2 linked regions of the Flocculibacter collagenilyticus genome follow. The protein of the gene in region 1 binds, or shares a complex with, the protein of each later gene. Links are inferred from orthologs where the notes say so. Each region holds a gene or a part of one and is shown on either strand. Other genes may lie near its edges. The genes, in order: HUU81_RS04735 and nrdA.

The links.
Region 2: the proteins of HUU81_RS04735 (region 1) and nrdA are in contact, whole or in part, in an NMR structure (PDB 1QFN), measured with the Escherichia coli proteins. The link is inferred for Flocculibacter collagenilyticus from one-to-one orthologs.

What each region holds. Positions count from the first base shown.
Region 1 is NZ_CP059888.1:1,069,517-1,072,611, forward strand. The notes cover bases 19-2,776. They hold HUU81_RS04735 (GrxA family glutaredoxin), read right to left. Parts: upstream 1,648-2,776; coding sequence 1,390-1,647; downstream 19-1,389. Other genes in these bases: HUU81_RS04730 (TonB-dependent receptor), read right to left, coding at 19-1,021; HUU81_RS04740 (thioredoxin family protein), read left to right, coding at 1,809-2,660; HUU81_RS04745 (hypothetical protein), read right to left, coding at 2,738-2,776. In the rest of the region: more of HUU81_RS04730, read right to left, coding at 1-18; more of HUU81_RS04745, read right to left, coding at 2,777-2,986; HUU81_RS04750 (tetratricopeptide repeat protein), read right to left, coding at 3,043-3,095. UniProt on the Escherichia coli protein: The disulfide bond functions as an electron carrier in the glutathione-dependent synthesis of deoxyribonucleotides by the enzyme ribonucleotide reductase.
Region 2 is NZ_CP059888.1:1,944,464-1,947,789, reverse strand. Bases 230-3,218 are described here. They hold nrdA (class 1a ribonucleoside-diphosphate reductase subunit alpha), read right to left. Parts: upstream 2,873-3,218; coding sequence 587-2,872; downstream 230-586. Other genes in these bases: nrdB (class Ia ribonucleoside-diphosphate reductase subunit beta), read right to left, coding at 230-528. In the rest of the region: more of nrdB, read right to left, coding at 1-229. UniProt on the Escherichia coli protein: Provides the precursors necessary for DNA synthesis. Catalyzes the biosynthesis of deoxyribonucleotides from the corresponding ribonucleotides.

The sequences.
Region 1 (3,095 bases):
GATCAAAGTCAGCTTGTGTCACACCAATTTTCTCGTTTGCTTCAACTACACCATTTTGGTTGTCTAAGCTAAATTGATAGGGCTTAGAAGCTTCAAACTTCTCATAAGAAGTAAAGAAGAATAGCTTGTCTTCTAAAATTGGCCCACCAAGCGTGAAACCGTAAGTGTCCTCTTCAAAGTCTCCAATGTTTAGATCTTCGCCTTCACTTTTATCGCCAGCCATACTGTCGTCAGAGCGATAATAATAAGCAGTACCATGGAATTCATTAGTACCAGACTTAGTTACTACATTAATGTTTCCACCTTGGAAGTCGCCGTATGTCACGTCGAATGGTGCAACATTAACTGATAATTGCTCAATAGCATCAAGAGAAATAGGGGCTCTACGTCCTGGATAGCCGTTTTTATTCAAACCAAAGTCGTCATTCTGTTTAACGCCGTCAACGGTAAGGCTGTTACCACGCACATTTGCGCCCGCAACAGAAAGCGCAGGACCACCATCAACTGTGGTGTCTACCACAATTTTAGAATCAGACTTTAATACTGATTTTAAGTCTCGGCTAATCGCTGGTGTATTAGCAATTGCTTGCTCTGAGAATTCGCTTGAAGGGCCCTTCTTAAACGCACCAGCCATTGAAAGTTGGCCTGTTACTTCAATAACTTCGTAGTCTTCTTGCGGCTGCTTAGCAACTAAATTTACGTTAGCTGGCTTGCCAAGTTTTAAAAATAAATCATCAATTGATTCAGCTTCAAGCTGTGAGCCGTCAGCGAGTTTAATTAGGTATGGGCCGCCTACATTGAGTCCGCGAACTTGGAAGATACCGCCATCGGAAGTAACTACTGTTTTTCTCGCGCCAGTAGGAAGATGAATGATTTCCACAGAAAGGTTAGAAAGTGGATTTCCTGAAGGGTCGACAACATAACCACGAATACCCGAAGAGGTTTCTTGAGCATAAGCTGTACCGCTTACTAAAGTAGCAGTAATTGCTGTCGCTAACGCAAGTTTCTTAAAAGAACGCATGACACATTTCTCCGATTTGAATAGTTTTTATTACGCAACGAGCTTCCATGAGCATAATTTCCGTCATTTAATCGGGCGGGGATTATACTATAGTAACTGTAGGTATGTTTGTTAAAAATCACAAAAACACTGAACTTTTTATTATTTTGATGGTCTTGCTGTAAGTTTACAGGCTTTGCGACACAAAATAGTTTATTTAAACTGCTAATACACTGAAGTATAGCTTAAAAAATAAGCGTGAATGTTGTACCTGTAAATGAACCCAGCGATTTAATAACGTATCTTTAACAGTTGTTTTGTGGCTTCAAGGTAAATTTTGGTATTAAACAGAGTCAGCTGATATTTTGGTAGTCAGCGCAATAACTAACTTATAGCAATGACATCTCTCTAATTTTAGTTTCGAATTCATCGCAGCCACCTATATGCTCTTCATCAATAAAAATTTGCGGCACCGTATTTACAGACCTTCCTATTGTTTTTTCAAGATCGGCTTTTGACAAACCTTCTTGGTGAATATCAACATAACGGTATTTATGTTGGTTATCATTATTCGATAATTGCTCTGCTAATTGTTTGGCTCTTACGCAATACGGACAGCCTTCTTTACCAAAAATAACAACGTACATATTTAGTTCCTATTCAAACGCGCAGATAAAAAACGTGAGTCGTAGAACATACCAGACTCGCCAGCTTGGTTAATTCGGCATTGAGCATTGAATTTCACTCGCTAAGCCATACATCACTACATAGTGTTAATTACAATATGCTCATAATAGGAAATAGTTTAGTGCAAATAAGTAATAGTGTTGATTTGACGCCTGAAAACTTTCAGAAAATTTTAGTTGAAGAATCCGAAAATAAACTGATTGTGGTTCAGTTCTGGAGTGAGCGCAGTGAAAGTTGCCAAGGATTGATGAATACACTTGAACGCTTAGCGCAAGAACACACAGAGCATGTATTATTAGCCAAAGTAAATTGTGATCAGCAACAAGAAATTGCAATGCAGTTTGGTATTCGTTCAATTCCTACCGTTGCTTTAGTGAAAAATGGCCAACCCGTTGATGGTTTTGCTGGTGTGCAGGATGAAGCGGTTATTAGAGATATTTTGAACAAACACCTGCCAAAACCTGAAGATGCTCTATTTGCTTTGGCTCAACAGCAAGTGTTAGAAGGGGTGGCTGAAGAGGCATATTCAAATATTTTGCAAGCCTACCAAATTGCCCCTGAACGAGTAGATATTAAACTATTGTATGCTGATGTGCTTATCGCACTAGGTAAATTAAACGATGCTGACGACATTTTAAAGACAGTCAAGCTAGTCGATCAAGATAGTCACTTCCATTCGCTTGTCGCTAAATTAGAGTTAGCAAAAGAAGCTGCAGACTCGCCAGAAATTAAAGACTTATTTAGAAAATTAGAAGTAGAGCCTAACAACGACGAGATTAAAGTGCGTTTAGCTATTCAATTGCACGGTGCACATCGTGATGAAGAAGCGCTTGCTATGTTGTTTCAAGTCCTTCAAAAAGACTTGGCGTTTCAAGATGCAAAGAAAACGTTCTTAGACATTATTGCTGCGCTTCCAAGTGGTGATGTGCTAGCAACGCAGTATCGCAGAAAACTTTATACGCTACTTTATTAAAAGCACCGTAGGTCTGCAAAGTGCTCTAGCACTAGCGCCCGTTAAGAAAATAACGCTATCTTAGCGCTCAATGCGTTTTAGTGGGTTGGATAGCGTTTAGATTTGCACTTAAATCGATGTTCTTGAAGCTTTTTTAATTTACTTCTAAGTGTTTCGCCTCGTTTTGCAGTATATCCAGCTCTGAATTCAGCTCGAATTTGCTCAATTTTATGATCTAACCCAAGGCACTGCTGTTTGGAAATGGTATTTTTTGGTGTTGCGTGCGCATTGGCGCTTATCAGTATTGTTATAGCAAAAACGGTAACGCTTGAAGTCCACTTTCTCATCTTTTCTCTCCTTAGTTGTATCACTGTATTCTTACCTATAGTAGAAATAGGTATCCCTAATTTTCTGGATTAATATTTTCGTATATTCTTTCAGCGGTTTTTTGTGCTT
Region 2 (3,326 bases), 880 kb from region 1 along the record:
ATGAGTACCTTCACCTTGTGTCTGCCAAAGCTGTGTATAGAAAATAAGCTCGTCGTAGAACTGAGAAATATCTGAAGCACGCTTTTGAATTTCTTCGTTTAATACAATGTCTTCAAATATTTCACTAGGATCAGTAAATAAGTTACGCAATATATGTGTGTAAGAACGGCTATGAATCGTTTCGCTAAACGCCCAAGTCTCTATCCATGTTTCAAGTTCTGGTGTAGATACAATAGGAAGTAGGGCAATATTAGGACTACGCCCCTGAATTGAATCAAGCAGTGTTTGATACTTTAAATTTGAAATAAAGATATGACGTTCGCTATTCGTCATCTGCTGAAAGTCGATACGATCTTTACTCACATCTACTTCTTCTGGACGCCAAAAGAACGATAATTGCTTTTCGATTAATTTTTCAAAAATAGCATGTTTTTGCTGATCATAACGCGAAACATTAACAGGGTTGCCGAAAAACATCGGCTCTAATAAAGGATTATTATTTGTTGGATTGAACGTAGTAAACTTCATTAATAAATGCCCTAAAGCCTTAAGTAAATAAGGCTGCCATCAGACAGCCTGTTATTCGTTATATTTTACAAGCACCGCCTGCGCAATCATCGTCTTCTTTTTCGACTTTTAATTCTTCTTGCTCATCAGATGCACCGTCACGGGTATTATGATAGTACAAGGTTTTTAAACCCATCTTGTAAGCGGTTAATAAGTCTTTGATTAACAGCTTCATAGGAACTTTGCCTTGATCAAATTTATTTGGATCATAATTAGTATTTGCTGAAATTGCTTGGTCAACAAACTTTTGCATTAACCCAACTAGTTGAATGTATCCATTATTATTTGGAATATCCCACAATAATTCATACGCATCTTTGAGTTTGTCATATTCCGGTACTACTTGTTTGAGTACACCGTCTTTACTAGATTTAACTGAAATATGACCGCGCGGTGGTTCAATACCGTTTGTAGCATTCGAAATTTGTGACGACGTTTCAGATGGCATTAACGCTGAAAGTGTTGAGTTTCTTAAACCGTGCTCAACAATATCTGTACGTAGTGTATTCCAGTCAAGATGAAGTGGCTCATCACAAATTTGGTCTAAATCTTTTTTATACGTATCAATTGGTAGCAAGCCTTTTGCATACGTTGTTTCATGAAATTTAGGGCAAGCACCTACTTCTTTGGCTAAATTATTAGATGCCTTTAATAGGTAATATTGAATCGCTTCAAAGGTTTTATGCGTTAAACCATTTGCACTGCCGTCAGAATATTTAACGCCATTTTTAGCTAAATAGTAGGCATAGTTGATAACACCAATACCTAATGTACGACGTGCCATCGAACCTTGACGAGCCGCTTCCATCGGATAATCTTGATAGTCCAACAAACTATCTAGCGCTCTGACTGCTAAATCAGCTAATTCTTCTAAATCATCAAGCGAGTTAATCGCGCCTAAGTTAAATGCAGAAAGTGTACAAAGTGCAATTTCACCATTTTCATCGTTAATGTTATTCAGCGGTTTAGTAGGTAAGGCAATTTCCAAACATAAGTTAGATTGTTTAACTGGCGCTACTTTAGAATCAAATGGGCTGTGCGTATTACAGTGGTCAACGTTTTGCAAATAAATGCGGCCAGTGCTGGCACGCTCTTGCATAAACAAAGAAAATAGCTCTAATGCTTTAATTCTTTTCTTGCGTATTGAAGAGTCGTTTTCGTATTTCACATACAACGCTTCAAATTTATCTTGGTCTTCAAAGAAGGCATCGTATAAACCTGGCACATCTGAAGGACTAAATAATGTAATGTAATCATCTTTAATCAAGCGCGAATACATCGTTTTATTAAACTGAACGCCGTAATCCATGTGACGCACACGGTTTTCTTCAACACCGCGGTTGTTTTTAAGTACTAATAACGATTCTACTTCTAAATGCCATAGTGGATAAAACAAAGTTGCAGCACCACCGCGCACACCACCTTGCGAACAGCTTTTAACCGCTGTTTGAAAATACTTATAAAACGGAATACAGCCTGTATGAAATGCTTCACCGTTACGAATAGTGCTACCTAATGCACGGATTCTACCTGCGTTAATGCCAATTCCTGCGCGTTGGCTTACGTATTTGACAATGGAGCTTGCTGTGGCATTAATTGAATCTAGGCTATCGTCGCATTCAATAAGTACACATGAACTAAATTGGCGGGTAGGTGTTCTTACGCCTGCCATAATTGGAGTTGGCAACGATATTTTGAACTGAGATGTTGCATCGTAAAAACGACGAATGTAATCCATACGATTAGACCTATCGTATTTAGAGAACAAACATGCCGCAACTAGGATATATAAGAACTGTGCACTTTCAAAAATATCGCCAGTAACACGATTCTGAACAAGGTATTTACCTTCAAGCTGTTTAACGGCTGCATAGCTAAAATTAAGATCGCGGCTGTGATCTAAAAAGCTATCCATTTCATCTAATTCAGCTTTTGAATAATCTGCAAGAATGTGAGAGTCGTAACGGTTTTTCTCTACCATCCCCACAACATGTTGGTATAGCGTTGGCGGCTCAAAACGCCCATACGCTTTTTTTCTTAGGTGGAAAATAGCTAATCTTGCTGCCAAATATTGGTAGTCAGGCGTTTCTTTAGAGATTAAGTCTGCCGCTGCTTTAATAATGGTTTCATGAATGTCTTCACTTTTAATGCCATCGTAAAACTGTATATGTGATTTTATTTCTACTTGAGAAACAGAAACATTACTTAAACCTTCAGCGGCCCAAGTGATAACACGGTGGATTTTATCAAGATCTAACGGTTCCTTATTACCATCACGTTTAGTAACGGACAAACTTTGATTCATGTTACCTGCCTACAATATCAATATGAGGTTTATTGGTTAATTTTTATTGTGTGATTTACGTACAAATTAGATTAAGTAATTGATTAACAACGACCTCAGCTCGCTAATTCCATGCAAGACAAAATTGCATTACTAAATTAGTGATGTGAGGCGTAAATAAAAACAAATATTAATCTTGATTCGTATTATTACCCTATACGTATTTATTATTTTATTAGCGCACAGCGTGTTGAAGAATTATGGATAGGTTAAAAACCTACCGATAATTGAATATACACTACATATAGGGGTAACTCGGTACGGAATCACAAGATAGAGTGGAAATTGGATTTTTTCAAGTTGCCTTGCTTGATGAAAAATAACCATGTTAGTAGCTACTAACCCATCAAATCAAGCGGACTTTTCTCAGGCGAAAATAGCAAGACCAATTAAAAAAAAACAAACTTTTTTTATG